DNA from 4 places in the Neobacillus solisequens genome. Region 1 is predicted to be linked to each of the others. Evidence: riboswitches for the same ligand, from Rfam matches in the RefSeq annotation. Region 1 holds a riboswitch; each other region holds the start of a gene.
What was found. Region 1 has a riboswitch for S-adenosylmethionine ahead of ACI3K6_RS11655 (homoserine dehydrogenase). Riboswitches for the same ligand answer to the same signal wherever they lie in the genome.
Positions count from the first base shown of each region.

Region 2: linked by a shared signal. The riboswitch ahead of mmuP (S-methylmethionine permease) and the one ahead of ACI3K6_RS11655 (homoserine dehydrogenase) in region 1 are both predicted to bind S-adenosylmethionine.
Region 3: linked by a shared signal. The riboswitch ahead of ACI3K6_RS10800 (methionine biosynthesis PLP-dependent protein) and the one ahead of ACI3K6_RS11655 (homoserine dehydrogenase) in region 1 are both predicted to bind S-adenosylmethionine.
Region 4: linked by a shared signal. The riboswitch ahead of ACI3K6_RS10360 (O-acetylhomoserine aminocarboxypropyltransferase/cysteine synthase family protein) and the one ahead of ACI3K6_RS11655 (homoserine dehydrogenase) in region 1 are both predicted to bind S-adenosylmethionine.

Region 1 is NZ_JBKFGJ010000011.1:24,623-32,617, forward strand. It holds gene ACI3K6_RS11645 (YfhD family protein) at 1-134, shown strand, start outside; gene ACI3K6_RS11650 (DoxX family protein) at 243-737, opposite strand; gene ACI3K6_RS11655 (homoserine dehydrogenase) at 1,195-2,421, opposite strand; SAM riboswitch class I at 2,744-2,853, opposite strand; gene argH (argininosuccinate lyase) at 3,282-4,658, opposite strand; gene ACI3K6_RS11665 (argininosuccinate synthase) at 4,720-5,931, opposite strand; gene argF (ornithine carbamoyltransferase) at 6,015-6,992, opposite strand; gene carB (carbamoyl-phosphate synthase (glutamine-hydrolyzing) large subunit) at 6,976-7,995, opposite strand, start outside.
Region 2 is NZ_JBKFGJ010000006.1:1,796-9,790, reverse strand. It holds gene ACI3K6_RS07625 (uracil-DNA glycosylase) at 1-458, shown strand, start outside; gene ACI3K6_RS07620 (NAD(P)H-dependent flavin oxidoreductase) at 772-1,725, opposite strand; SAM riboswitch class I at 1,980-2,084, shown strand; gene mmuP (S-methylmethionine permease) at 2,166-3,575, shown strand; gene mmuM (homocysteine S-methyltransferase) at 3,550-4,494, shown strand; gene ACI3K6_RS07605 (immune inhibitor A domain-containing protein) at 4,771-7,185, shown strand; gene ACI3K6_RS07600 (YeiH family protein) at 7,261-7,995, opposite strand, start outside.
Region 3 is NZ_JBKFGJ010000010.1:24,801-32,795, reverse strand. It holds gene ACI3K6_RS10835 (ABC transporter ATP-binding protein) at 1-664, opposite strand, end outside; gene ACI3K6_RS10830 (nucleotidyltransferase domain-containing protein) at 668-1,858, opposite strand; gene ACI3K6_RS10825 (lasso peptide biosynthesis B2 protein) at 1,880-2,335, opposite strand; gene ACI3K6_RS10820 (lasso peptide biosynthesis PqqD family chaperone) at 2,348-2,641, opposite strand; gene ACI3K6_RS10815 (aldolase) at 2,653-3,573, opposite strand; gene ACI3K6_RS10810 (paeninodin family lasso peptide) at 3,675-3,800, opposite strand; gene ACI3K6_RS10805 (asparagine synthase-related protein) at 3,815-5,752, opposite strand; SAM riboswitch class I at 6,151-6,263, shown strand; gene ACI3K6_RS10800 (methionine biosynthesis PLP-dependent protein) at 6,396-7,508, shown strand; gene metC (cystathionine beta-lyase) at 7,508-7,995, shown strand, end outside.
Region 4 is NZ_JBKFGJ010000009.1:225,218-233,212, forward strand. It holds gene ACI3K6_RS10350 (nuclease-related domain-containing protein) at 1,451-2,179, opposite strand; gene ACI3K6_RS10355 (hypothetical protein) at 2,384-2,725, shown strand; SAM riboswitch class I at 2,796-2,897, shown strand; gene ACI3K6_RS10360 (O-acetylhomoserine aminocarboxypropyltransferase/cysteine synthase family protein) at 2,991-4,307, shown strand; SAM riboswitch class I at 4,432-4,537, shown strand; gene ACI3K6_RS10365 (methionine ABC transporter ATP-binding protein) at 4,663-5,688, shown strand; gene ACI3K6_RS10370 (methionine ABC transporter permease) at 5,681-6,349, shown strand; gene ACI3K6_RS10375 (MetQ/NlpA family ABC transporter substrate-binding protein) at 6,373-7,197, shown strand; gene sufC (Fe-S cluster assembly ATPase SufC) at 7,571-7,995, shown strand, end outside.

The sequences.
Region 1 (7,995 bases):
AGGTGCCAAAAAACATGAAATCTGACGGCAATGACGTAGAATTTTCAAAAGAAATGGCTGATGGAGCAGATCTAGAAGCACTTGCTCGGGCTAATGCAGCTAACCAACGTGTTCAAAATCGCGGTCGAAAGTAAAAAAATAGAAGCAGGCACGCCCTGCTTCTTTCCAATTATTTATAAGGGGGAATAAATGTTATTTCAACAGGTTCCAAGGGGGAGGTAGTTTAGAACCTGGTAAAACCGTTAGTGTGTGTTACCATTTTTAACTGGTTCCTTTTTTAATACATTTTTAACATATGGTACGGCGAATCGGTCAAGACCGAAGTAATAAGCTCCCGCGCCTGCGAATAATAGAATCATGGCTGCTGTATAAAGAATAGGATTAGTGCTAGTTGTTCCGGCTAACATAAAGTTTAAGTTCATGAATGCACCTGCGATTAAAGCTGGAATAGTTGCCAAACCTACGACTAAGCCAATACCTACAAGTAACTCACCCCATGGAATTAATACGTTGAAGATATGCACATTTGGAATGGCAAAGCTTTGTAAGAAGTCAGCATACCAAGCTTGAACGGCTGGGTGTTCACCTGTTGCATTTGCTAGTGCCCCTTTTAAGAAGCCTCCAGCATCAAATCCACCTACTAGTTTATGATAACCAGCCTCGATCCATTGGAATCCAAGCCAAATCCTTAACACTGTCCAAACAACTGCTGCGATAGGGGTTTTATACCATCTCATCACAATCATCTCCTATTAACTTTTGAGTTCATACCCAATTTTTGTAAATCAAATGATAGGAAGTATTCAGCTAGCTGTCGACTGTAGTGGAGTTTGTGATTGCTTTCACTATCTCCTCTACACTTTTAATATACTCTGCAGCTACTAAAATGACAACGGTTTTCACAGTTTCTTAACATATTTATAGTGTATATATGAATACACTGTGAACTAGATTACCTTCCTGTTATCAATCATAACTGTGGATAATGTTGATAATGTGGATATCGATCGAAATGTATTGTCAAGCCTGATTATCGGGGAATTCTAATTTGTGAATAGTTAAATACTGAACCTGAACCTATTTTTTGTGGATAATGTGGATAATCTTGTGGAACACTCTCCTCGCAGGACTCCTGCTGTGGATAAATCCCTGGATAATTAAACGGGAGCACCTTTTCTATTTCGGTGCTCCTGCTTATAAGACTTTTACTGGTTTTTTTATTGGCTCATATTCTCCAAGAATGGTGAAATAACGTAGGGATTGTTCCTGTTGATTCAACTGATCGACATCACGTTTTGTAGCTTCAACTATAAAAGTTGTCTCGTTAATTTGCTCTAACCATGTAATCGAAGGGTGGATATAATTTTTCACATGACCATGAATCAACCACTGTTGTTTCGTTTCATTATTTTTATCTGAAATGGTGGCAGTGCCAGATTTTTCAGGTCGAGGTCCAGATGAGTTCGTTTGACAAACATATACTAAATCCTCAATCATGGCACTGGCGGTAGGAAACATTCCAGCTCCAGGGCCCTGCAATGTAATCCTGCCGACGATATCTGAATGGACATTAACTGCATTTTCCACCCCTTCCACATGGTAAAAAGGATGTTCTTTCCCAACAACAACTGGTTTTACAATGGCAGTTAGATTATCTCCCGCCTTATGAATGCTGGCAACATGTTTAAACCTTAATCCTGCAAGTTCAGCTGTTTCAATTAACTCACTCGTAATCGAAGTAATCCCTTCCCGTTCCACTTCCTGCCAATTCGGCTGCTCGCCAAATGCAATTCTGCTAAGAATCATGCTTTTATAGAAGGCATCGAAGCCTTCGACATCATTGGTAGGGTCTGCTTCTGCATAACCATTTTCTTGTGCTTGAGTCAGTGCCTCTTGGAAGGACAGCTTTTTCTCACGCATTTCCGTTAAGATAAAATTGGATGTACCATTTAATATGCCCTGAATATACTGTACACGATTAATCTTTAATAACTGACCCAGTGTTTGAATCACCGGTATCCCACCGGCCACTGTAGCTTCAAATCCAACTGATACGTGATGTTCCTCTGCTAATTTCAACAGCTCTTCTCCGTGGTGGGCAAACATTTCTTTATTGGCTGTAATGATGTGGCAGCCCTTTTGAATGGCTTGTTTTAAATAAGTGAAAGTCGGTTCCTTTTCAACGATTGCTTCAAACACAATATCTAACTGCGGAAACTGCAGGATTTCTTCAAAGTCTGTCGTTACCAGAACCTCTTCTCTAATATCCCTTGACTTCTGTTTATTGCGGACGAGTATGGAAGCAACTTCTACGCGTTTTCCCAATGTAGCCTGCAACTCATCCCCATGTGTTTGAATTGTCCGATATACCCCTTCCCCTACCGTTCCAAAACCTAGTATCGCCACCTTAATAACATCCATTTTCTGTTCACCCTTTCCACGTATTTTTTTTAAAGAAGACTCGGTTAAACTTGTCTGTTGATTTCCACTCTAGATGCAAGCGGTTCGTGGGCGTTTCGGCGAGCCTCCTCGGCGTTTGCACCTGTGGGGTCTCTCCAGTACCGTACTCCCACAGGACATTGAATTTCTTCCTTGAATCTGCCCACGCACGAAGGAAATGCGATAGCGTTTTCGAGGAGTCTTCGCATCTTCCGCTACAATCAACAGAGTGTAAAAAATCAACACTGACCTTTAACACAGCCTAAAAGAAAAGCCCTCTTCATAAGAAGAGGGCTAGTTCCTCCTCTTATCTTTCAGGTAATAATACCTGCAGGAATTAGCACCTTTTCAAGGAATACCTTGAAGGTTGCCGGGCTTCATAGGGCCTAGTCCCTCCGCCGCTCTGGATAAGAGATATGTATTTGACTTTTCACTAAATTTCCAATATTTAAATGAAATATTATCTGAATTTACTTGAAATGTCAATATTAAAGTGATTTATGATCAACCATTCTTTTCCTTCCAATTGATGAACCTGTTTTGTGCCCCTGTGGTTTAGTGTTAAGAACTTCAGTTATTCGCCTAAAAAAATATGAACCTATCGTATATTTCCTTCTTTATATTGATAGACCCCCATTCTCGTTGATAAGATCCTCTTTTGCGTTGATATAGCCCAATTCTCGTTGATAAGACCTTCTTTTACTTTGATATACTTCGTTTTCAAGTCGATAAAGTTATGCACTTATGAGTTTAGGATAATATTCACATTTCAAGTAGATAAAACGGCTATATTATAAAAAAAACACCACCCGCATCACACAAGCGGGTGGCATTCTTTCAACTTATTTTTCCAATTTCGCCTCGGCCAGTTTAATTTGCTCAAGTACCTGGGACGGCGAGGTTCCGCCAAAGCTATTACGGACAGCTACAACATGCTCTGGAGCAAGAACCTCGTATATGTCTGATTCAAACAACGGACTAAATTGTTCGTATTCTTCCATGCTTAAGTCCAGCAAAAACTTGCCAGATTGAATGGCATATAAAACAATTTTCCCAATTACTTCATGTGCGTCGCGGAACGGAAGCCCTTTGCGAACCAAATAATCGGCGATATCGGTCGCATTGGAGAAATCATTATTGATCGCTTTGCGCATCACGTCTTTTTTCACAGTCATCGTTTCAATCATCGGAGCAAGCAGCTTCAAAGAGCCTTCTAGTGTTTCTACCGTATCAAACATGCCCTCTTTGTCTTCCTGTAAATCCTTATTATAAGCTAGCGGCAAGCCTTTCAATACCGTCAATAACCCAATCAAATTGCCATATGCACGGCCTGTTTTCCCACGCAGTAATTCTGGCACATCCGGGTTCTTTTTCTGCGGCATGATACTTGAACCGGTACAAAAGGAATCATCCAGTTCGACAAATTGAAACTCTTGGCTTGACCAAATGACCAATTCCTCCGACAGGCGGGAAATATGGGTCATGATAATCGAGCCGATGGACAGAAATTCCAGAATAAAGTCACGGTCGCTTACGGCATCCATGCTATTGGGATAAATCGTTTCAAATCCTAGTAATCCCGCAACGAGTTCTCGGTCGATCGGGAAGGTGGTGCCTGCTAATGCCCCTGAACCAAGCGGAAGCCAGTTAATCCGTTTCAAGGAATCTGTCAATCTTTCTTTATCACGTTCAAACATCCAGAAATAAGCCATTAAATGATGGGCAAATGAAACTGGCTGCGCCCGTTGCAAATGTGTATAGCCTGGAATCAACGTTTCGATATGTTCCTTTGCCTGATTGAGAATGGCTCCCTGCACTTCCTCCATTAAGGTGATCAATTCTAGCGTTTTTGTGCGCAGATACAGATGCATATCAGTGGCAACCTGATCATTCCGGCTTCGACCAGTATGCAATTTTCCACCGACAGGGCCAATTTTTTCTATCAATAGCTTTTCAATATTCATATGAATATCTTCATCTTCTACCAAAAATTCAACCTCGTTACGGTCGACCATTTCTTTAATAGACAGTAAGCCTTGCTTAATTTTTTCAACATCGTCCAACGGGATAATACCACATTGGCCCAGCATTTGCACATGTGCCAGGCTTCCGGCGATATCCTCCTTGGCCAGCTTCTGGTCAAAGGATATCGAAGCAGTGAATTCTTCGACGAGCTTGTTCGTTTCTTTGGTAAAGCGTCCGCCCCATAGCTTAGACATGATTACTCCTCCTAATACTAAGAAGACTGCCCTCGAATCAATTTTCGAGGGCACTCCGACTTTATTTTAAAATAGATTCTTTATTATTTACCTCAGCATACACTTTGGTTGGCAGACCCCATAATTTGATAAAACCAACAGCCGCATTATGATCAAATGCGTCACCTTTTGTATAAGTCGCCAGTTCCTCATTATATAAACTGTGGACGGATTGACGGCCGACAACAGTATGATTCCCTTTATGAAGCTTAACACGAATTGTACCAGATACTACCTTTTGTGTTTCCTCAATAAAGGCATCAAGAGCAGCCTTTAATGGAGAAAACCAAAGGCCTTCATAAATGATTTTTGCCATTTGCTGCTCCACCTGGGTTTTGAATTGAGTGACTTCGCGAGGCAAAGTTAAAAATTCTAATTCCTTGTGGGCATTAATTAAAATAAGGGCAGCTGGATTTTCATAGACTTCACGGGATTTAATTCCTACTAATCTATTTTCGATATGGTCAATACGGCCGACACCATGCTTGCCGCCAAGTTCGTTTAACGTTTCAATTAATTGAACAAGAGGGAGCTTTTCACCATTTAAGGCCACTGGCACGCCTTGTTCGAATTCAATCTCAAGATATTCAGGTGCATCTGGTGTTAATTCAATTGGATTGGTCCAATCAAATGCAGCTTCAGGTGGCTCTGCCCAAGGGTTTTCCAGCACACCTGCCTCACAGGCACGTCCCCAAATATTTGCATCAATGGAGAATGGATTGTCTAAATCAACCGGAATTGGAATCCCATTCTTTTGGGCGTATTTAATTTCCTCATCACGTGTCATGCCCCACTCACGAACAGGAGCTACCACTTTAAGTTTTGGATTTAACGCTTGAACAGAGACTTCAAAGCGCACCTGGTCATTTCCTTTACCCGTACAGCCATGCGCAACTGCCTGGGCTCCTTCTTTTTCCGCTACCTCCACGAGTAGTTTTGAAATAAGTGGGCGGGAAAGCGCAGAGGATAATGGATATTTTCCTTCGTATAAACAATTAGCCTTTAAAGCTGGTAAAATATATTCCTTCGCCAACAATTCTTTGGCATCCACAATATAGGCTTTAACGGCGCCTACATTTAACGCCTTGTTCTTGATCGCTTCTAAATCTTTGCCTTCGCCGACATCAAGTCCTAACGCGATAACATCATAGCCATATTTTTCTTGAATCCATTTAACTGAAACAGAAGTATCTAAACCGCCTGAGTAGGCTAATACAATTTTTTCCTTTGTCATGATAACGCTCCTTATTACTAGAAATGAATTAAAATACATTTGATAGTATTATTATACATAAATTCTCGAAAAAATAAAGTCTATTAACCTAATAATAATTTTAAAATTGCCTTTTGAGCGTGTAAGCGGTTTTCCGCCTCATCGAATACAACTGAATGAATACCGTCAATAATCTTTGTGGTAACCTCTTCACCACGATGGGCAGGGAGACAATGAAGGAATATAAAATCTTCTTTTGCATATTTGCATAATTCTTCATTAACCTGAAAGTCTTTTAAATCGTTTAGGCGCTTTTCGGTTTCCTTTTCCTGGCCCATACTGGTCCAAACATCTGTTACAATAACATCTGCATCTTTAATGGCTTCAAGTGGATCATTAGAAATAACGACCTTGCTGCCAGTTTGTTCACCTATTTTAATCGCATTTTCCGTAATCGCTCCATCAGGCAAATATCCTGGAGGGCTGGCAATACTAATATTCATGCCCACTTTTGCCGCACCTTCCATTAAGGAGTGCGCTACATTATTATTTCCATCTCCTACATAAGCAAGCTTTAAACCTGCTAGCTTGCCTTTATGCTCCAGAATCGTTAAAAGATCAGCTAAAACCTGAGCAGGGTGCTGCAGGTCTGTTAATCCATTAATAACAGGAATTGTCGCATGTTCTGCCAATTCTTCAACAGATTCATGTGAAAAGGTACGGATCATGATGCCGTCCACATATCTTGAAAGCACCTTTGCGGTATCAGATATACTCTCGCCTCTGCCGAGCTGTATATCCTTTGAACTTAGGAAAATCGCATGTCCTCCAAGCTGAAGCATGCCAACTTCAAAAGAAACCCTTGTACGGGTTGAGGATTTTTCAAAAATCATCCCCAACACTTTACCATTTAATACAGGCAGTGATTTACCTTGCTTTTGTTGTCCTTTCATTTCTAAAGCAACTTCTAACATATAGAGAATTTCTTCTGTACTGAAATCGGAAAGCTGTAAAAAGTCTTTCCCTTTAAAATTGAATTGCTCTGTTATATTTTTTTCCTGCAGATTAATGGATTCTAGCATTTACGACACCTCTTTCGGATAAATGGTAAAATTCGCTTACCGAATAAACGTTTATAGATGAAAGGGAAGTTGGTTTCAAATCCTTTATGGCTTGAACCGTGTCTAGGTGAGTATAAACCGGTACCTTAAAACGGATGGCCTGCTCACGGATTTGGAATCCAAACTTCAATTTGTTTCGTCCCTGGTTTGGTGTATTTATGACAGCCTGTATCGCTTGATTTCGGAAAAGCTCTTGTACATCCTGTTCATCTTTTACAATTTTTTCGACAGGGATGCCCTTACTTTGAAAATAGGCAGCTGTCCCTTCTGTTGCGGCTAGCTTAAAGCTTTTGGCAAGCCCTTGAAATATAGGCAGGCTGATTGGCTTTTCACGATCTGAAATAGAGCAAAGTAAATAATTCTCTGACGGCTCTTTACTCATAGGTGGCATCGCTTTATAAAGGGCTTCCTGGTAATTGAGTGCCATACCCAACACTTCTCCAGTTGACTTCATTTCCGGCCCAAGTACATGGTCAACACCCTTTAGCTTTCCTGCTGAAAAGATCGGAGCCTTAACAGAAAAATATTCTGGTTCTGGAAGTAATCCTACATACTTTGATAAATCTGAAAGGGTCTCTCCAAGTTGAATTCGGGTTGCCCATTCAATCATCGGAATTCCTGTCACCTTACTGATGATGGGCACCGTTCTTGAAGATCGTGGATTAACCTCTAGGACATAAACTGTGTTTTCATAAACAACAAATTGGATATTCATGATTCCAATAACGGGAGCTGTGATGGCAATCTTTTCCGAATAATCGATCAACATCTCTTTTAGTTCATCGGTAAGAGAAATCGGAGGAAACACTGAAATGCTGTCACCCGAGTGCACACCCGCTTTTTCAATATGTTCAAAGATTCCCGGGATAACGATTTGCTTTCCATCACTGATGACGTCAACCTCACATTCAAGACCAGGAATATATTTATCTACTAATAAAGGCCACATTTTTTCATGAGCGTT
Region 2 (7,995 bases), on a different contig from region 1:
ATGGATTAAGCTTTTCTGTTAAACCAGGCGTGGGTATTCCGCCATCATTGCAAAATATTTATAAAGAACTGAAAGCGGATTTGGGGTGCACGATCCCGAATAATGGGTTCCTTGTAAAATGGGCCGAGCAAGGCGTACTGATGTTGAATGCGACATTAACGGTGCGTGCAGGGACACCGAATTCTCATAAAGACCTTGGGTGGGACCTATTTACGGACAAAGTGATTGAAACCTTAAATCAGCGGGAAACACCGGTTGTGTTTATCCTTTGGGGGAATTTTGCGCAACAAAAAGAACAGTTGATTACCTCACCGCATCATTACATCATCAAATCTCCGCACCCAAGTCCTTTTTCTGCCAATAGGGGGTTCTTTGGCAGCCGACCGTTTTCCAGAACAAATGCGATTCTGCGGGAAATAGGGTTGGAGGAAATTGATTGGCAAATTCCTGATTTATAGAGGGATTTCGTTATTTTTTAAAAGGCTCTTTAAACTTGTATGTTGATTTCCACTCCAGGCACTTCGCTTTCCGTGGGCGTTTCGGCGAGTCTCCTCGGCGCTTGCGCCTGCGGGGTCTGTCCAGAACCGTACTCCCACAGGACATTGATTTTCTACCTAGAATTCGCCCACGCACGAAGGAAATACGGTAGCATTTTCGAGGAGTCTTCGTGCCTTCCGCTCCAATCAACAGGGTTTAAAATCAACCGTATTCTTTAACATAGCCTTTTAAAAAAAGGTACCTGACCGTGATAGTGGGCAGGTACCTTTCCATTTATACACAAGCTTTAAATTCGCTCATAATATTGTTGATGATTGTTTGAACTGGTAGGATTTCTTTGATTTCATGGACTCTGGCTCCGGCAAAAACTAGACCATTCTCGCAATCTCCATTCATCGATGTGATCAAAGAATCAAGCGTACAGAAACGATAAGAACAATTTTTCAAGCAATCCATGCACTTTTTGATTTTCACCTTTTTGTCATCTGAAATAAGATCAATAAAATGGTTTTTAATGGCACGCCCCTGGAGACCAACCGTTGTTTTGACCAAAATGGTATCTTCCTTTTTGGCTTGTACATATTTTTCTTTAAACGTTAATGGGGCATCACATTCATCACTAGCGACGAATCTGGTTCCGATCTGTACACCAGACGCTCCCGCGCGTAGGGCTCTCGCAACATCTTCCCCCGTCATGATTCCCCCAGCAGCAATGACCGGGATCGTAACAGCTTCCACCACTTCAGGCAAAATATCAAACAAAGGTCTATCTGTACCAAGGTGTCCGCCGGCCTCATGACCTTCCACCACAACGGCTGAAGCACCAAGACGTTCTGACAATCTAGCCAGTTTTGCGGAAGATACAATCGAAATAACGGGAATACCGGATTCTTTTCCCCAAGCATACATATCTCTAGAAATTCCAGCGCCTGATATGATGAAATCAACTTTTTCATCAATGGCTGCCTTCATTTTTTCAGCAAAGTCATTCATAGCGAAAAGAACGTTTACTCCTATATAGCCTGAATCCTTTATATTTTCCTTCGCTTTTCTTATATGTGATCGCATTTCATCAACGGAAATTCCAGTTCCTGATATAATCCCAATGCCCCCAGCATTTGCAACAGCAGAGGCAAGTCCGCTTAAAGAGATTCCTACACCCATGCCACCCTGCATGATTGGTACCTTTGGCATCATATGACCTATTTTTAATTGTGGAAAATTCAAGAAAAAAACCCCATTTCATTACGTTTTTTAAGTAAACCTAATATCCACCACTTTAAACAATAGGGTGTCTAAAAAATAGTGATGAATGTAATGGTCCATCCTCACAGTTATAAATAAATTACTAATTGCCACATAATGTTCAAATTTAACGTTTTCAGGGAGAGGTCAATTTGTTGATGTTAAATAATATTTTCTGAAAATATTGAGCGTATTGACAATTCTAAAAATGACTGATAAGGTTATAAAAAAAATATTTCTTATCCAGAGAGGTAGAGGGACTGGCCCGATGAAACCTCAGCAACAGGTCTGCTTAAGATACTGTGCTAATTCCAGCGGGTGATTAACCTGATAGATAAGAGCGGTCCGTTTCTATTTGTCAGTGAAGCACTCATTTTTGAGTGCTTTTTGTTTTTTCTGGATAGCTAAAAAGGAGAGTATGAATGGAAAACAACAATGGGAGAGAATTTCAAAGGGAAATGAAAACGCGTCATATTGTCATGCTATCGCTTGGCGGTGTGATTGGAACTGGATTATTTTTAAGTTCGGGCTATACGATTCAACAGGCAGGTCCGTTTGGGACGATCTTATCCTATCTGATTGGTGCATTAGTGGTGTATCTAGTCATGCTTTGTTTGGGAGAGCTTTCTGTACATATGCCTGAAACGGGTGCCTTTCATACCTTTGCAGCTAAATACATCGGACCAGGAACAGGATATACGGTCGCCTGGTTGTATTGGTTAACGTGGACGGTTGCCTTAGGTTCTGAATTTACGGCTGCGGGAATGCTTATGCAAAGATGGTTTCCATCGGTCAATGTTTGGATCTGGAGTGCCTTTTTTGCCGTTTTAATTTTTATCATTAATGTATTAACGGTTAAATTTTTCGCTGAAACTGAATTCTGGTTCTCATCTATAAAGGTCATCGCCATTGTGGTCTTTATTATTTTAGGTGTAGCGGCGATGGTAGGCATTCTTCCCATGTCCCATTCAAACTCAGCACCTTTCTTTTCAAATTTGGTAAAAGGGGGCCTGTTTCCTAATGGTGCTTTTGCCATTCTCATAACCATGCTTGCGGTGAATTTTGCATTTTCAGGAACGGAATTAATCGGGATTGCAGCTGGAGAAACAGCGAATCCGCAAAAAACAATCCCGAAGGCCATTCGCACGACTTTATGGAGATTGATCCTCTTTTTTGTAGGAACCATCATTGTATTATCTGCGCTACTGCCTATGAACGATGCTGGCGTATTAGAGAGTCCGTTTGTTGCTGTTCTAGAACGTATAGGGGTGCCTTACTCTGCCGACATTATGAACTTTGTGATCTTAACAGCCATTTTATCTGCTGCCAATTCAGGACTGTATGCTTCCTCAAGAATGCTTTGGTCATTAGCTAATAAGAAGACCATTTCACCCATGTTTGCCAAAATGACTAAACAGGGTGTTCCCATCAATGGCGTTATTTTCAGTATGTTAGGCGGAGTTTTATCTTTGTTCTCTAGCATTGTTGCACCAGATACTGTATACATTGTGCTAGTATCCATTTCCGGTCTAGCTGTGGTGGTTGTATGGATGAGTATTAGTGCCTCCCAGTACCTATTTCGCAGACAATTTTTAAAAGAAGGAAATTCAATAGAGGACTTGGTTTATCGTACGCCACTTTATCCGTTTGTTCCAATTTTGTCATTTATCTTGTGTCTTGCATCCTGTATTGGAATTGCGTTTGATCCAACTCAACGAATAGCCTTATATTGTGGTATTCCATTTATATTACTCTGCTACGGCAGCTACTATCTTACACAAAATCTAAAGAAAAGAGGCGCCCATTATGTCCAACAAAATCAACCCAATTGATACCATTTTATCCCAACATTCTATTATGCTTCTAGATGGAGCCTTAGCGACAGAACTGGAGTCCCATGGATGTAATTTGGATGATCCCCTTTGGTCTGCACGTGTGTTACTTGAAAATCCTGAATTGATTTATCAGGTTCATTCTGATTATTTTCGTGCCGGGGCGGACTGTGCCATTACGGCAAGTTATCAGGCAACAATTGATGGTTTTTCCGCTCGTGGAATAGAAAAGAAGGAAGCTTTAGAATTAATGAAGCAAACAGTGCTGCTGGCAAGAAGGGCAAGAGATGATTTTTGGAAGGAAACTGCGCAGCATAATCGGCCTAAGCCATTAGTGGCTGCATCTGTTGGACCATATGGAGCTTACCTAGCTGATGGTTCAGAGTATGTAGGAAATTACGGCGTAACAGATGAAAGATTAGTAGAATTCCATCGTCCTAGAATGGAAGCATTGATTGAAGCCGGAGCCGATTTATTAGCATTTGAAACGATCCCTTCTTTACAAGAGGCGAAAGTGTTATCGTCCCTATTGCGAGAATTTCCGGAGGTATATGCATGGCTATCCTTTTCTTTGAAAAATGAAAAAGAAATTAGTGATGGTACTAAGCTTGCGGAGTGTGCACAGTATTTTGACGAGGACCAACAAATCATTGCCATTGGTATAAATTGTGCACCAGTAACCTATGTTACTAGTGCCATTAAGGAGTTGCGCACGAACACGAAAAAGCCTATTCTGGTATATCCAAATTCGGGAGAAACCTATAATCCGGTAACAAAAACTTGGCATGGCCAAGAATTATGTGGAAGGTTCGAACTGCAATCCGAAGAATGGTACAGAGCAGGAGCAAGGTTGATCGGAGGATGCTGCCGAACAACGCCCCATCACATTGAAGAACTTTCAAAAAAGTGGCGCTACTAAAAGCATGAATGTGTCTAATTTCATCGACATTTTTCGAGAATTGACAGGTATATCTCAATTAATCAAACGTTTGATTAAGACCGATATTTTTACAGAAAAGGAAACAAAAGCCTTGAATAGCAAGGCTTTTTTTATTTTAAAGGAGTGAAAAAATGGCAAAATAGGTGTAGTATTTTGTCTAAAATTTAGACTATTGTAAATATTTACATAAATAGATTGGTAGATTACAATTTTACATGTACTATTTTTTTAATAGAGATAAAGGGAGGCTAAATCGTGAAGAAGAGAGGAAAATTAAAGGTTTTCTCCAGCATTGCGGCAACAACCTTGGCAACATCGGCACTATTTTCTAGTTGTTTTGCAGTACCAAAGATTTCCCCTGTTGCAGCAAAGACGGCTTATACTGCAGAGTCAGCCACAATGGACATGAACATTATTGACCAGGACAGGCTGGCAAAAGCACTACAGAAAAGAGGACTTATTTCAAAGGATGCATCCGGTGAAGAAATCGCAAAGGCTGTAAACGCTTACATTAAAAAGAAGCAGGGAGAAAAGCCGGGCAAGTCCGACAAAGTCCTAACAAAAGAGCAGCAGGAAATGGACAAAAAGGCAAAAGACTTTTTAACCAAGCAAAAGGACAAGCTGGTTGCCCAGCTTAATAAAGGCCACGAAAATTTCAAAAAGGGCAAGCCGAATGGTGAAGTGAAAGTAGACTCTGCCAAGCAGGCCTCGTATAACGGATCTGTCCGTGAGGATAAAGTGCTAGTTTTGCTAGTAGAATATGCAGACTTTAAACACAACAACATTGAGCAAGAACCAGGATATATGTACGCCAAAGATTTCAATCGCGATCATTATCAAAAAATGCTGTTTGGCAATGAAGATTTCACCTTATTTAATGGTGATAAGGTAAAAACATTTAAACAATATTACGAAGAGCAATCTGGCGGCAGCTATACCGTAACAGGAAACGTTTCTGATTGGCTAACGGTTCCAGGGAATGCTGCTGATTACGGTAGCGATGCCCCAGAGGGTGGCAACGATAACAAGCCGGGAACCAAGGGTCCTCGCGGTCTAGTAAAAGATGCCCTGAATGCGGCTGTAGCAAAAGGGGTCAATTTAGCTGATTATGATAAATTGGATATCTATGACATTGATGGCGATGGAAATATTAACGAGCCAGACGGCTTGGTTGATCATCTGATGGTTCTTCATGCTGGTGTAGGTCAAGAAGCTGGCGGCGGAGCACTAGGTGACGATGCCATTTGGTCTCACCGCTGGGATCTAGGCGGTGTTTATTCCGTACCAAATACAAAAGCGGCGGTAGATTATTGGAAAGAAGGCAGAATGGCTGCGTACGACTACACCATCGAGCCTGAAGAAGGAGCAGTTGGCGTATTTGCACACGAGTTTGGCCATGATTTAGGTCTTCCGGACGAATATGATACCCAGTATACCGGTCAAGGTGAGCCAGTTGCCTCATGGTCCATCATGAGCGGCGGCAGCTGGAACGGACACATTGCCGGCACCCAGCCACCAAGTTTTTCACCGCAAAACAAAGAGTTTTTCCAAAAAGTATTGGGCGGCAACTGGGCAAATATTACGGAAGTAGATTATAAAGATCTTGATCAAAACGGTCTAGCAGCTGTTCTTGATCAGAGTGTAACCAAATCCAAGAACCCTGGAATTGTGAAAGTAAACCTTCCTGAAAAGCAAATTCCAGGAATACCACCTAAATTTGGGGCCAAGTACTACTACAGTACAAAAGGGGATGACCTACATACTGTAATGGAAACCCCGAACTTTGATTTAACAAATGCAAGCCATGCAACGTTTGCTTACAAGGCGTTGTACGATGTGGAAACCAATTATGATTACGTAAATGTAACCGCTGTTGCATCTGACGGTACACAGAAAGTAGTGGATGTCATCGGTGATGAATCGGATGTAGTACGCGGAAACTCCGCTTTTGAGTCCACTAAAGGTCAATGGGTAGATAAATCTTATGACTTAAGCGAATTTGCCGGTAAGAAAGTAAAACTTGTTTTTGAATACGTAACAGATGGTGGACTGGCTCCAGATGGTTTTGCAATGGATAATTTGTCATTAACAGTAGATGGCAATGTTGCATTCTCCGATGATGCAGAGGGAACACCAAAAGTAGCATTGAACGGGTTTGAAGTATCTGACGGCTGGATCAAGAAACCACATTATTATTATCTAGAGTGGAGAAACTATTCTGGATCTGATGCGGCATTACAGTACTCCCGTGGGGTGAAATATAATACTGGTTTAGTAGTTTGGTATGGCGATGAAACGTTTACCGATAACTGGACGGGCGTTCATCCGGGCGAAGGCTTCCTTGGTGTTGTCGATTCCCATCCTGAAGCGATCATGGGTAAATCCGTTACTGACGGTTCTCCAACCATTAAGCAAAGCACAAGATACCAGATTGCCGATGCTGCCTTCTCCTTAGACCAGACACCTGCATGGTATATTGAAAATGCAGTCCGTGGAATTTACGATTACAAAGGTCTTCCAGGCGTAAAAACGTTCGATGCCACGAAGACATACACAAACACCGTTATTCCTGATGCCGGACGAATTGTTCCAGCACAGTATCCGCTTAAAATCCAAGTAATCGGTGAAGCAAAAGACAATTCTGCCGGTGCCGTTTGGATTCACAAATAAAATTACGCGTGCTTGATTGCAATACCACGCTAAAAACCCCTTTTCCTCGGAAAAGGGGTTTTTATTTTCTCCCAGTTACATCGTGAAATAGGTGATGACCGATAAAAGAATGGAAGTAATCGACATAGCCAGAAGTGGTCGTAACGCCTTCGTGCGAAGGTTTTTCAGACTAACATTTAAACCTAATCCAATCATGGCCATCGTCAAGATAAAAGAAGTGAAGAAGGATACTCCATTTAGGATACTAGCTGAAATCGTGATCGAATGGCCAAGGACGTAGCTTCCGAACAGGCTCATAATCATGAATCCTATTAGAAACCAGGGGAATTCAATTTTTGTATCGGAATCAGATTCTCTATTTCCTCTACGTTTCATCCAATACATAAGAATAAAACTGAGTGGAACAAGTAAGAAGACACGGCCTAGTTTGGCTAACAAAGCAATTGCGAGGGCATTTGGTCCGGCTGGTGCTCCGGCCAGAGCTACGTGTGCAATTTCATGTAAACTTACCCCCGACCAAATACCGTATTGTAGAGCAGTTAAGGGGATAAACGGCCTTAAAATGGTATAGGCTGTGGCGAAAATGGTTCCAACCAATGCAATGATCCCTGCCCCCATTGCGGTATCTTCATCTTTTGCTTGCAAGATCGGTGAAACAGCGGCAATTGCTGCTGCACCACAGACACCTGTTCCAATTCCAAGTAGCAAGGATAAAGAAGAATCTGCTTTGAATAATTTTGCAAGGAATGTGGTAAGGAATATTGAAAAAACAATGGTTCCGACATCTCTTACAAGTAACCCCAATCCTTG
Region 3 (7,995 bases), on a different contig from region 1:
TTAATTGATCCGTAATACCTGCAAGATATTCCTGGGCTAACAAGGACGTTTTTAACCCTAGTTGTTTTGACTGCTTGATGAATCTGCGGGAAAAGAAGGCCAGTATAAATCCTGAGACTAAGACAAATAAGGTTAATTTTGTTGATAACCAGAATGCAATTCCAATTTGTATAACTGTAAAAACCATTGATGATAAAAATTGTGTAAATTGAATAATCCCACCTGTTACGCGGGAAAGCTCCATGGTCATGACGTTAATCAAATCTGACTTTTTTTGTTTCGTAAAAAATTCCCAATTTGCCTTCATTATTCCATTGTAGGTTTCAACTCTTAATTGCCGGACAAACCCCTGTGTAATTTTAACATTCCTAATTTCTAAGTTTTGCTGAAGCAAATTTTGTGTAATAACTAACAAAATATAACAACCCAAAATCATAGCCAACACCATTAATTTAGGGAATTTCTGCAAGAAATCAAATACCTGCAAAAATTTTATAGTTTCCATATCTACACTGATTATTCCACTGTAATGAATCATTGGAATTAATAGAAATATCCCCATTCCATCAAGGAAACTTACTAATCCCATACCGAAAAGATTTAAATATAGGATATTACCAGAGTAGGAATATAACTTTTTTATAAAATAAAATACGTAATTCACTATTTACGCCCTCCTTGCTTCGGAATAATTCTTCGTTTTCCTTAAGATCACAATAATCGGCCGCAACGGGAAATATAGAAAATGAAGAATTTTCGGCAGAGGAAAAAACTCTGCGTCCTCCGGATAAGGATAAAGGGTGCTCGCAAAGAAAAGCACTTTTTGTCTCTTGGACATTAACGAAATTAAATGTCGCTTATGATACTCAGACACATCTTTTGGCACTGGGTATGTATGAAGATTAACCATTTGTTTTATATAAAACAAAGCATCTCCTGCTAACTGCTTTGTCTGCTTTCGATTTATGTTTTCCATCATTTCATCAGGTACTTTTGTGCATAGCAATTCTGAAGCTAAATATAATGCCTGACCACCCAATTGAAGAAATTGATTTTCTCTAAGTAAATCCTTGGTTTTGTTCCAATTAAGTTCCATTTTTACTAATTTTTCAATATCCATTAACCACCTTAGTCTTGACCAGCCATGGCGCGCTCCATGAGATACTAAAAATAAAAATAAATCTTCAAACCCTAATGTATAAACAGGGTAACTTGTTAATTTACTAACTCTTTTTCGATCCCACAAATCATTAAAATTTGGCTCTTTCGCAGGACCAGGATTCAGTCTCCAGTGGATTTCGACTTTTATCTGTTTTTCCGGATGGGAAAACGTAATATGATGATGTCGCCATTTCCAATCATTTAACACAGTTTCAATATAATCATCTTTGATATATCCATGATCCAATAACAGTTTTTCTGCAAGTGATAATTTTTCAATTGGTATTAATATGTCTATATCAGCAGACGTTCTTAACGATACATCGCCATAAAGGTCAACTGCCAATACTGTTCCTTTTAAAAATAGACTGCGAATGTTATTTTTATCAAATAATTTAGCAACATTTTCTGTTTCGCCACTGAGAAAAAGCATGCGAAAAATGTTTTTTTGATAAGAGAGTTTCAGCTTTTGGCACACGAATTCCGGAACAAATTCACTGTCTAGTTCTTTGATTTTTTTATAAACAATCGGAAAAACACGATGATGAATAGTTAATGTATAAAAAGTATCCCAATTTATTTTTTCCAAGAGATCAGGGCTTAATTTATCTATTGTTTGCTCCTCATTTATTAAGGAAAGTAACAATTTTAATTCTATAGGAAATTGCTTTACCTGCTCTTTAAATAATGTATCCACTTTGGTTTACTCCTTTAGGTTCTATCCATTCATACACCTTGCAAATTTTCCTACTACTGTAAATTGATCCATAACTTCCTCGCCCGTTATAATCAACGTTCCACTTCTGAGCCAAGCATGGGCTGCCAATTGTCCATCCTCATCTCTTCCAGTTCCTAAATAAAGAGTACAATCGATCTGCCTTCTTTGCAGCATTTTCATTGCGGCTATGGCCTTTACCAAACACTTACTTTGCCAAGGTGTGTAATTGCTCATAATATAAATAGCATTTGATATGTTCTTTAAAAGTTTCTCTTCTGAAGGATTCCGGTTAAATGAGGATTCCTCCATATGTTCACCCAAAATAGGGGCAACTTTTGAAAAAGGCATCGATTTTAAAATGCGCCCCCAGGCCAAAAAGATAAAAGCCTCTATAAACAATCGCTTTTCTTTTGAATCCAACAACACAAATGTTTTTACTATTCGGGCAAGTTTCATGACAAAATCCCCCTAATTCACGATTTGAATTAGGCCCTCATTATTTAAATGGTTGATAAAGGAGAGAACATCCTGCTCACATACTTTTTGCTCAATTTCGTAGTCCTTCAGTAATCTGTTTACTACTTCCATAATTTCTGTAGGTGACTTGATTAATTCCCAAATTTCTCCACCTATTGTCCCTAAGTTGTAGTATTTTCCACTTTTAATACTAAGCATGACTTTTTCACCATTCATATCACTAACTACATTGCCTTCTGCTTGCAAGACTACTGATGCTAGTGAAATAGTTTGTGTACTAATCATATTAGTCCCCCCTATTTTATATTGGATAACAGTAGAGACATTAGTTCGGAAGCTGTAAACTCTCCAATTGGTCTCTGTAATTGAAACATATTAATGTGATTTAAAATTTTTGCTGATTCTTTAAAATGCCATTCTGTCATACCTAAACGGGTTACCAAAAAGTTCCGGTAAGTATGTATATTTAAAGTATGCAATTGTTCTAATCCCTCAATTTTCTTTAGGTGAGGCTTTTCTTGTTCGTTAATCACCAGCTCAAAAATAGCTTCTAGTGGTATTTTTTCTTCTAGAAATCGTTCATGAACTGGAACAGCAAATTTTGTTTCTCTATCAAATAATGGTTGTAAATTGGCTGATTCTATACCAAATTGGTTTAGGCTTTCTTGCCACAATTTCTGTTGAGGATAGGATGGAGTGACATAAGGAACATTGTTTTGATCAAAAGATATTGGTATGACATCATCACTTAATAATTGATAGCCCTTATTCATTAATGCTGCCGCCAAGGTTGATTTCCCCGCACCTGAGTGACCCACAATGGCATAGGCTTTCCCTTCAATTGCAATAGCACTTCCATGCAATGGTAGGATCTTTCGCTGAAGAAGTACGGCTCCCATACAGGTGCCAAGGATATATAGGCGTATTTTATCTTCTTCTGTCCCTTTTATTGGAGATACGATAATTTCTTTTCCATTTTGAATAGAAAAGATCGCCGTATCAGGAACTTCAAACATGATTTCATTTCCTTGCACAACAAACTTTTTCACTGTTCCGGAATCTATTTCATACCAACGTTGAGATAAGTCACGTTTTTTAATTTCGATGTCTGCCTCATTAACTGTATGTTTTAATAACGTCATTTCAGGCAAAACTATTTCACTTAATAGATTCAATCCAAATCCCTTATACAATAGGGCACTTTTTGTGATAGTCATGTTCTCACTCCAGCTACCGAGAAAAATTTTTAAAAGCCCTTACACACTTTGCATTGTATAAGGGCAGTTTTGTGGCCATGATTCACTGAAATCTACATTCATTAGCTGTACTTTACTGGATCGTCTGGATCTGGTTGTACTGCATCTGGAATTTTATGACCAGGTCCTGCCATAGTCATGTTAACGTTCAGTACTTCTAATTCAGGAGTGCTCCATTCTTTTTTCATGCTATCACCTCCTTTCAAGCAACTTTTTTTATAAATCGATAGAATATTAAACTACGCATTAATATTTTAAAATCTTGATCGTAGACATATTCCGGACCCGGAATCTCTTTAAACTTTGGTATAATGGTACGAATGAACTCTATATTTAAGTATTCAGCTACTTGAGCATCATTAAGCATTTGCTCTAACTCGTTTATGAACTTACTCCAATGTGACGTCATTCTAATGATTCCATCGGCACCTTGTGCTCCTCTAGTTCGAAAGTTCAATCGTATATTGTCTGGTAATAAATTTTTAGTTGTTCTCCTGATTAGAGCTCTGTCTAAACCATTTTGAACGTATTGTTCCTCAGGTAGGGATAAACAAAAACGAGCGACACGCAGATCATTAGTAGGATCACGATCCCATACTTTATATGGCAGCGAAAATTTGGATCCATACGTTCCTGTTATATTCCAGTAGTAAAGCTGTTCAAATTGCATTTTTCTAATTTCATACCAATTTTGCGAGATGGTTCCATTCCGATCAATTCCATGACTTAATAGGGTTTCGAATACTCCCATATTCTCGGCAAATTCTGAATTGATCATTAGTGGAGAAGGGTCCACTTCTTTCCCAGTGAAAATTCTACCAACTAATGGAAATGTTTTCCGAGCTACAACTGACACAACTCTTGACTTTTTTACTTGCAGGTTTCTACTATATAAAAATATTTCTCGAATACTTCGAATCAGCTGAAACTTTTTTAATAACCTGACGTGGTATTCTAACGCTGGACCCCAAGAAACTGTCCAATTTCCTCTTTGACCATTAAGAAGCACCCCTACACCTTTTTGGTTAGCCCGCTCATAAATCCCTTTTAGCCAATAACTATTTTCAAAAAACTTATAGGGCATTTCTAAGTGATTTAGCCATTCATCAATGACTGTGTATGAACTTTCCCCCTCAAAATCCAGAAATTCGGGTACTATATTCCCAACAAAATTTACAGTCGATTCAATCAGTGGACGCTCATTAGCTACCCGACTTTTAGGGGTCCAGTCCTCAAACTCTTGTAAAGGTACGTAGCTAAAGGTATGCAATTGTTTGCTCTCCCCGCGCAATGCTGGAGCAGCTAGACACGCCACTGATCCGGAATCTAATCCGCCGCTTAGGTGAGCGCCCACTTTGTGAATCGTTCTTAATCGGTCATTAACAGCCCTTTGGTAGACCTCCTTAAAGGCCTCTTCATATTCCTCATTAGACTTCAATTTCAACTTATTTTCTTCTGGCAACTGACAATACCTTGATACTGTTAGTTCGCCATTTATCACTTTTAATGAATGTGAAGGGGGAATTTGCCGCAATGTTGTATAAACCGTTGAAGAAGGATCTACCGATTCAAACATCCCCGGATTCGCTAAAAACTCTGCAATCCATTGTTTATTTAATGTTTTTTCTATGTATGGTAATTTCAATAAAGGGGCCATCACAGTCGAGAATGCAAACTTGTTGTTTTGAAAGTGGAAGTAGAGAGTCCTTAAACCAGAATAATCCCTAGCCCCAAACACCTTCTGCTCTCGCTCATCCCAAATCATATAGGCAAAATCGCCAACTAAATACTTGGGTGAGTCTTCGCCCCATTTATCATAAGAAAGGAGGATTAGTTCGCTGTCCGTTATGGATTTTTGCTTTGCCTTTGGGATTTGGAGTTTTTCAAATAGTTCAGCCCGATTATCAATGATGGCATCGGCATTTATGGCCAGTTTCCTTTCTAGATCATAATAAGGAAGCTTCTCACCGACAGACTCTGGTGTGATCCATTGTGCATGACAGCCGAGGAAGATTTTGTCGCTATACCAAGTTTGAACATCATCTGCTGGATATTTTTCTAGTTCTTTCATTAATATTCTGCCGTGTTCAACAATTAAAGGTTCATTATTCATATGATAGATCCCTGCTATAGCACTCATGGTTTTCCTCCACCAACTATGTAAAAAGTCATTAGTTAAATACTATTATCCTATTATTCTTCCTTTTATAACCGAATATTCTGAATAAATAATATGAAACAAAGGTTCTAAAAAAAGAACACAGTTAGAATATTCATTTAAAAGATTATATATACATAAAACCTTTAATTACCGGTATATTTACCTAATTATTTTCTTTTCTACCTAATAAATCTGGGATACAAACTCTTTATCTGTTCTACATAAAGAACAACTTGATAAAACTATATTATAATCTAATAGTCTCATTGTCAACCATCTTCCCCCTTACAAAATCCAGCAAATTCTGCAATTTCTAAAAATTTATTGACACCTTTTATAAATTGTAGTAAATTTTATAAAAAGTCTTAATATTGATTTTCTTATCAAGAGAGGTCGAGGGAATGGCCCTGTGACGCCTCAGCAACCTTCAGTGGATTTTTTCACTGAAAAGGTGCTAACTCCTGCAAATTGTTAATTTGCGAGATAAGAAGAATGACGCTTTGGTCGGATTACAAAAGTCTTCTTCTTATAGAGGGCTTTTTTCTTTTATTACCACGCTTTAATGCCGCAATGCTTTAAAGTGAGAAAACACTACAATTTTACTAAACAGGGAGTGTGCACAATGTACAAAATTGATACGAAACTTGCTCAAATTGGAAACAGAAGTGAAACGGAGACAGGCACCGTGAATCCACCGGTATATTTTTCAACTGCCTACCGCCATGCAGGAATTGGGCAATCGACTGGGTTTGATTATACTCGGACAGGAAACCCAACACGCCAGCTCCTTGAAAAGACGATTGCTGATTTGGAAGGCGGCGATCAGGGGTTTGCCTGCAGCTCTGGAATGGCGGCGATTTTCACGATCCTCTCCTTATTTCAATCTGGAGATGAGTGGCTTGTTAGTGAGGATTTATACGGAGGGACTTATCGTCTATTGGAAAAAGGATATAAAAAATGGGGCTTAACATCTCAATATGTGAATACGTGTTGTCCGGAAGAGGTTGAAAGCAAGATTACTCCGCAAACAAAAGCCATCTTTCTCGAGACTCCTACCAACCCCCTCATGCAGGAGGCAGATATTGCAGCGATTTCCGAGATTGCAAAAAAGCACGGAATTCTGCTGATTGTTGATAATACCTTCTATACTCCGCTCTTGCAGCAGCCGATTAAGCTTGGTGCGGATATTGTCATCCATAGTGCGACCAAATATCTGGGTGGACATAATGACGTACTTGCCGGATTGATTGTTGCCAAAGGCCAAGATCTTTGCGAGCAACTGGCCCTTTATCATAACGGAGCCGGCGGTGTGCTTAGTCCGTTTGATTCCTGGCTGCTTATGCGCGGTATGAAGACTCTATCCTTAAGAATGGAGCGCCATGAAAAAAATGCGCAGGCCATCGTTGAATTCCTTTCCAAACATGATGATGTCATTGATGTTTTATATCCGGGACGCGGCGGAATGGTTTCCTTCCGAATTAAGGATGAAACGTGGGTTAACCCATTCCTGCAGAATTTAGAACTTATTTCGTTTGCGGAAAGCCTGGGCGGAACGGAAAGCTTCATTACTTATCCAGCAACACAAACCCATGCTGATATTCCTGAAGAAATCCGCATTCAACAAGGTGTTTGTAATCGATTGTTGCGTTTCTCTGTTGGTACAGAAGATGCGGAAGATATTATTTTTGATCTTAGTCAGGCGTTTGCCAAAATTCGTGAAGGAGTGATTGCATAATGGAAACCGAAGATTATTGTTTTGAAACGAGGCTGCTTCATAACCGTCATAAAGTGGACCCTGCTACGGGTGCGGTAAGTGTTCCGATCCAGCATGCATCCACCTTTCATCAATTTGATATCGACCAATTTGGCAAATATGATTATGCCCGCAGTTTAAATCCGACTCGAGAAGCACTGGAGGATGTCATTGCCGAATTAGAGGGCGGCGTGAAAGGCTTTGCTTTTTCATCAGGAATGGCGGCCATTTCCACAGCCTTCTTGCTTCTTTCTTCCGGCGATCATGTCGTGATTACGGAGGATGTCTACGGTGGGACGTTCCGAATGGTGACCGAGGTTCTTACACGATTCGGGATCCAACATACGTTTGTCGATATGACAGACCTTGATCAGGTAAAACAGGCAATTCAACCTAATACAAAGGCCTTTTATGTTGAAACACCTTCTAACCCGCTATTAAAAGTGACGGATATTCGCGCAATCAGTCA
Region 4 (7,995 bases), on a different contig from region 1:
AGCAAAAAAGGAACATAGAGGTGTTCTACATTCCTGAAAAAACAGTCGCACCAGCAAAAAAGGAACATAGAGAGGTTCTACGTTTCCGAAAAAAGAGTTGCACCAGCAAAAGTGGAATAAAGAGGGGTTCTACATTCCAGAAAAAGCAGTTCACACCAGCAAAAAAGGAACATAGAGGTATTCTACGTTCCAGAAAAAGCAGTCGCACCAGCAAAAGGGGAATAAAGAGGGGTTCTACGTTCCAGAAAAAGCAGTCGTGCCAGCAAAAAAGGAACATAGAGGTGTTCTACGTTCCAGAAAAAGCAGTCGCACCAGCAAAAGGGGAATATAGAAAGGTTCTACGTTCCAGAAAAAGCAGTCGCACCAGCAAAAGGGGATTATAGAGAGGTTCTACATTCCTGAAAAAGCAGTCGCACTAGCAAAAAGGGAACATAGAGATGTTCTACGTTCCCGAAAAAACAATTTCGTCATCAAAAAGGGAATATAGAAGGGTTCTAGTTCCCGAAAAAACAGTTTCGTCATCAAAAGGGGAATATAGAAGGGTTCTACGTTTCCAAAAAAAGAGTTGCACCAGCAAAAGGGGAATATAGTGGTGTTCTACATTCCAGAAAAAGCAGTCGCACCAGCAAAAAAGGAACATAGAGGTATTCTACGTTCCAGAAAAAGCAGTCGCACCAGCAAAAGGGGAATATAGAGAGGTTCTACATTCCTGAAAAAGCAGTCGCACTAGCAAAAAGGGAACATAGAGATGTTCTACGTTCCCGAAAAAACAATTTCGTCATCAAAAAGGGAATATAGAAGGGTTCTAGTTCCCGAAAAAACAGTTTCGTCATCAAAAGGGGAATATAGAAGGGTTCTACGTTTCCGAAAAAAGAGTTGCACCAGCAAAAGGGGAATATAGAGGGGTTCTACGTTCCTGAAAAAGCAGTCGTGCCAGCAAAAAAGGGACATAGAGGTGTTCTACGTTCCAGAAAAAGCAGTACCGGAAACAAAAAGGGAACATAGAGGTGTTCTACGTTCCAGAAAAAGCAGTACCGGAAGCAAAAGTGGAATATAGAGGTGTTTTACGTTCCTGAAAAAGCAGTCGCACTAGCAAAAAAGGAACATAGAAGGGTTCTACGTTCCAGAAAATCGACCTCAACATCAAAATTGGGAATAAAGAGGTGTTCTACCTTCCATAAAAAGTGACCGCACCAGCAAAAGGATCGCTTATAAAGCGCACACTAAAATTTAATATAAGCCCTTACACAATTTTTAAAGTGAATCACTCATAATAAAACCATCTTCCATACCCCACTGCCTTAAAATTCTCTTTTAAAATCCTCCAAATTAATTTCTTAGAAATGTTTCCCCTTCCACACCAATCAAGTATCTTATTCGTCGTAACCCGCTCCCCCGGAAACAAAAGCCTAAATTCATCCACAGCCCGCAACACCGCTTGTATCAGCGACTATTCATACCCACAATCCAAACAACTCAATTTCCGTCCTGTGGTTGCAATCGAAAAAGACTGACACTTACAACAAGTAATGCCCTTTTTCAGCTGCTCAAAAGAATAGGCAGGTAATTTAGAATAAGGGTACTTTGTTATATGGGCTGCTAATAATGTTTCTATTAATTTGGTTTGGTGTCCATTAACTCGTGTGGTTCCGGCATTTAACTTTTTCATAAAGGCATTCAATTGAGTTGGAAAGATGAGGGATTCATGAACGGGTGCTTGATAGAGGGTGAAATTAGGATTAACAAAGGCTAGATAGGGTTTGATGGGAATCTGGCAGTCCTTAATGGAGAGGGATTTACGAAGGAGTGTTACACAGCGATCCAATTGTCCAAGGGGATTCAATATTTCTTGGTTACTGCCCATGGGATAAAACTGCCCATCTCTAAAAATGTAATCACCTTCTGAATTTTTGATATCGATAAGGTTCCCAACACCATTTGCTATGATAAATGAATCAATTTGAAAATAGGAGTTGTTATGTTTCATAAGTAAATCATTTAGAATCGGAATATGATCATCAAGTTGTCGTTCTGCAAATTCATCAAATTTCAACTCTCCTAAATATCCTTTTTGCAGATTGATAAAATTTCTTTTGTCATTTTCCGATAACTCCATGCGTGCATTCAAGATCCGAAACATTGCTAAATCATGAGGCTCGGTTCGAGGTTTAATAATCATGACTTCTTTCCTTTCAAATTTGATAAATCTATTTTACAAAACTTCCGACAAAAAATGGTGAAAAATGTGTTAAGAATCCCTCCTTCCGACATATTTCTCGGGAAATGATCATCTCAGGTACGGTAATTGTCGAGCATTTATTAAAGGAAGTCGGCATATTATTGCTGAATAGTAAAGGTAGCATAACGGAAGCGGAGTGATTGTATGAAGGAAGCGGTTCATTCATTTATACTTGCTGCTAACCAGTTGGAGCATATTCTGCCATTGATCCGACAGGCAGATTTTCACGTAGCCATTTCGACCCACCATGAAACAGTCAAACTGGCAATTAACCACGGTACAATTGAAATTAGTGATGATTTAGCTCCAGGCTATACGATTAACGGCAGCAATGCAGGGATCCATCGATTAATAAGTGGTGAGGCAAAACTGCGGACACTTCAACGTGAGGGCGTGTTAAAAGTAGAAGCACCCTTAAGAATCGTGCTGCTATTAGAAGCATTATTCGTATTAGCGAGCAGTCAAAATTTTGCCAAAATTAGTTAGTAAAACTCTTGACTAGGTAGAGGACATCCTGTAATATATTTTTTAAATATTCAGTAATAATAATGAATAATTCTTATCCAGAGTGGCGGAGGGACTGGCCCGACGATGCCCAGCAACCGGTTTGAGACACGGTGCCAATTCCAGCGGAGCTTCATGCCCCGAAAGATAAGAAGTACGGATCCCCCACTTTATAAAAAGAGTGGATCCCCCTCTTCTTATGAAGTGGGGGTTTTATTTTTATACAAAAGAGAGAGGAGTAAGGAAAATGACAGAAAAGCAAAAGAAATATCGGTTTGAGACATTAGGGGTTCATGGAGGTTTATCGCCGGATCCGGTTACTGGTGCACGCGCTGTTCCAATCTATCAGAACAACGCCTATCAATTTAAGGATACCGAGCATGCAGCTAACCTATTTGGGTTAAAAGAACCGGGCTATATTTACACGCGGATACATAACCCGACCGTTACTGTGTTTGAGGAGAGAGTTGCATTATTAGAAGGTGGGGTTGGCGCCCTTGCGGTGGCAAGCGGTATGGCGGCCATTACTCTAGCCATTTTAAACATCGCCGAAGCTGGTGATGAAATTGTTTCTGCTTCAACACTGTACGGCGGCACCTTTAATTTATTCGCCGTGACTCTTCCGAAATACGGAATTAAGGTAAAGTTTGTTGACCCTGCAGATCCAGAAAACTTCCGTGCGGCTATTACTGAAAAAACGAAGGCTGTCTTTGCTGAAACCATCGGTAATCCAAGCTTAACTATTTTGGACATTGAAAAAGTAGCGGAAATTGCTCATCAAGCAGGGATTCCGCTAATCATTGATAATACCTTTGCTACTCCATATTTGTGCCGTCCGATTGAACATGGTGCAGATATTGTCATTCATTCAGCCACTAAATGGTTGCTTGGGAATGGCACAACTTTAGGGGGTGTCATTGTCGATGGAGGAAAGTTTGATTGGAATTCACGGAAATTCCCTGGTTTTACGACTCCGGATCCAAGCTATCATGACCTGGTCTATGCAGAAGCACTTGGACCTGTTGCGTATATTGTTAAGGCACGTGTTCAATTGCTGCGCGACCTAGGGCCAGCGTTAAGTCCGCAAAACGCCTTCCAGTTTACACTTGGATTGGAGACACTTCATGTGCGAATGAAGGAACATGTGGCCAATACCCAAAAGGTTGTGGAGTATTTAGAAAATCATCCTGCTGTTGAGTGGGTTTCTTATCCTGGGCATCCATCCCATCCTGACTATGAATTAGCAAAAAAATACCTGCCTAAAGGTGCCGGTTCTGTAGTTATTTTTGGTATTAAGGGTGGACGTGAAGCAGGGGCCAAATTAATAAATGCGATTACTTTATGGGCTCATGTGGCCAATGTGGGAGATGCGAAGAGTTTGATTATTCACCCGGCCAGCACCACGCACCAGCAACTTGATGAAGAGGGTTTGAAAGCATCAGGAGTTTCAGAGGATTTAATTCGACTGTCTATAGGGATCGAAAATGCCGAGGACTTAATTGAAGATCTTGAGGATGCCATTGAGGTGGCAACAGGTCTAACTTCATTAAAAACGAAGGCTTAGTCGAATTTTTCCGAAAATGAAGAAATTTTATTGACACTGCTTTTTATCCATGATACGATAACTTTCGTAATATATTTTTTACGTAAACGAACTAAAGTATTAATTGAATATAGGATTGTTTAAGCTCTTATCAAGAGAGGCTGAGGGATGTGCCCTATGAAGCCCGGCAACCGTCAATTTTATTGAAATGGTGCCAATTCACACAAAGCGAATGCTTTGAGAGATGGGAGAAAGGATTGATTTATAATGCCTTTCTGCCCTTGCAGAAAGGCTTTTATTTTTTTAAAATAGTATCCTTTTAACGAAAAATTCAAACCCTATATTTACGTATTCTGGATATGAAGCAGGTGAGGCAATGATATCAATTAAAAATGTTCGAAAAATTTTCCCTTCGAAACAGGGGCAGCTCAAAGCAGTTGATGAGGTCAATCTGGATATTAAAAAGGGAGAAATTTTCGGAGTCATTGGATATAGTGGCGCAGGTAAAAGTACCTTGATTCGAATGCTTAATGGCCTTGAGCTACCGACTGAAGGCAGTGTAACGGTCGCCGGAAGAGAAATTTCCAAAATTAAAGGCAGTGAGCTTCGCAAGGCCCGCCAGGAAATCAGCATGATCTTCCAGCATTTTAACTTATTATGGTCAAGGACTGTAAGCGAAAATATTGCGTTCCCGCTAGAAATTGCCGGAGTCAAAGGGGCAGAAAGACAAAAGCGGGTAAATGAATTGATTAAATTAGTTGGTCTTGAGGGCAGAGAAAATGCTTACCCTTCTCAACTAAGCGGCGGACAAAAACAACGGGTTGGCATTGCCAGAGCACTGGCTAATAATCCGAAAGTGCTACTGTGCGATGAAGCCACTTCAGCACTTGATCCGCAGACAACAGATTCCATTTTGGATTTGCTTGTTGATATTAATAAACAGTATGGCTTAACGATTGTGTTAATTACTCACGAAATGCACGTCATTCGCAAAATTTGTCATCGAGTGGCAGTAATGGAAAGCGGAAAAGTGGTGGAAATGGGTTCCGTTCTGGATGTGTTCAAAAATCCGCAGCAATCCATCACCAAGCGCTTTGTTAAACAAGTAACCGAACCGGGTGAAACAAAGGAAACAGCAGAGCATTTGCTCGAACACTATCAATCCGGCCGTGTTGTTCAATTAACCTTTATTGGAGAGTCTGCTGAACAGCCGGTGATCACGAATCTAATTCGTCATCACAATGTAACGGTCAACATCCTACAAGGGAAAATATCGCAAACCCAAAGTGGATCATACGGCACACTTTTCATTCATCTTGACGGAGACGAAGCCGAGGTCAACAAAGCAATTGAGTTTATTGGTTCCCAGCAGGTAGGAGTGGAGGTGATCGAGAATGCTTGATACTTGGTTCTATAACGTCGATTGGGATAGTATTTGGGTGGCAACCGAAGAGACCCTTTATATGACGGCCATTTCAGTCGTGTTTACATTCATTCTTGGTATCATTTTAGGAATTATTTTATTTTTAACCGGAAAAGGGAATCTTTGGGAAAATCGAGTGATTAATCAAATTATTGCTTCAATCGTAAATATCTTCCGTTCCATTCCGTTTATTATCCTTATTATTTTATTGCTACCATTTACCGTTTTGATCATGGGTACCATGCTTGGGGCCAATGCCGCATTACCAGCTCTAATCATCGGGGCAGCTCCCTTTTATGCAAGGATGGTAGAAATTGCTTTACGTGAAATTGATAAGGGAGTTATTGAAGCAGCAAAATCGATGGGGGCAACAAATTGGCAAATTATTTTCAAGGTGTTAATTCCTGAATCTTTGCCAGCGTTAATATCGGGAATAACAGTAACCGGAATTGCCTTAGTAGGTTATACTGCCATGGCTGGCGTCATTGGTGCAGGAGGACTTGGAAATCTTGCCTACTTACAAGGATTCCAAAGTTATAATACACAAATAATGGTGTATTCAACCGTATTTATTTTGATCATAGTTTTTATCATCCAATTTGTTGGTGATAAGATCACAAGATTAATTGATAAAAGATAAAACATAAATATCAGGAGGAAAAAATGAAAAAATTATTCGTTTTCGTATCAGCATTATTAGTTATCTTTTCACTTGCAGCCTGCGGGAAAAACAATGCTTCTGAGAGTAAAGAAACAACATTAGTAGTAGGGGCATCGCAAGTTCCCCATTCTGAAATCCTTAAAAAAGCCAAACCCCTTTTAAAGAAGAAAGGTATTGATCTTCAAGTTAAAGTTATCAATGACTATGTGACACCTAACAAAGCTTTGGCATCTGGTGATCTTGATGCAAACTTTTTCCAGCACGTCCCTTACTTAAAAGATCAAATGGCAAAAAATAAAGATTTTGATTTTGTTAATGCTGGCGGCATTCATATTGAACCAATTGGTGTATATTCTAAACGCTATAAAAAGTTATCAGAGCTTCCGAAGGGTGCAACGATTATCATGAGTAACTCTGTTGCTGACCATGGCCGCATGCTTTCCCTTCTTGACCATGAAAAATTAATCACTTTAAAACAAGGTATTGATAAAACAACTGCTAAAGTAGAAGATATTGCTAAAAATCCAAAAAATCTAAAATTCAAAACGGATGTAGAAGCTGCGATGCTGCCAAAGGTATATCAAAATGACGAAGCAGATGCAGTCCTAATCAACACAAACTATGCACTACAAGCGGGATTAAATCCAATGAAGGACGCAATTGCACTTGAGGGGAAAGAATCACCGTATGTAAACATTATTACTGTTCGTAAAGGTGATGAAAACAAAAAAGCAATCAAAACCCTTGTCGAAGTCCTTCACTCTAAAGAAATTCAAGACTTCATTCTTGAAAAATACAAAGGCGCGGTTGTTCCTGTATCTGAGTAATATATTAATAGGAAGAAATACATCTGAAAAGTCAGTGGAATCCACTGGCTTTTCTTTTTACATGAATCCAAACTGATTAGTAAAAAATAGACTGTATTGCTCCCGAGTCTATCGATTGAAAAGAAAACAACAAATAAGGTATGATTTTTATCGGGCTTGTTTTTACATAAAACAAATTAGGCTGAATTTTCAAACTATAAGTTACTTTGATTCTCATTTAGAATTAAATCAGTGAAAATATAAAATAGTTATTAACACATAAAAGTTGATAATAGATTTCATTTGTTATAAGATTGTAATGAGAATAGATTGAGAATGCAGTTATTTTCCAATAGGGTTCAAAAGATACAAAACATTTTTCGGAGGTATAAAAATGGCTGGATCAACTTTAACAATCAAAGATCTGCATGTTGCAATTGAGGGGAAAGAAATTTTAAAAGGTGTAAACCTTGAAATAAAGGGCGGAGAAATTCACGCGATCATGGGACCTAACGGAACAGGTAAATCTACTTTATCTTCCGCCATCATGGGACATCCAAAATATGAGGTAACAAGCGGCAGCATTACACTTGATGGAAAAGATGTACTTGAAATGGAAGTGGATGAGCGCGCTCGTGCGGGTCTGTTTTTAGCGATGCAATACCCAAGTGAAATTAACGGCGTAACCAACGCTGACTTTTTACGTTCTGCCATCAACAGCCGCCTTGGGGAAGGCAATGAGATTTCATTAATGAAATTCATCCGTAAAATGGATAAACAAATGGAATTTTTAGAAATGGATCTTGATATGGCACAGCG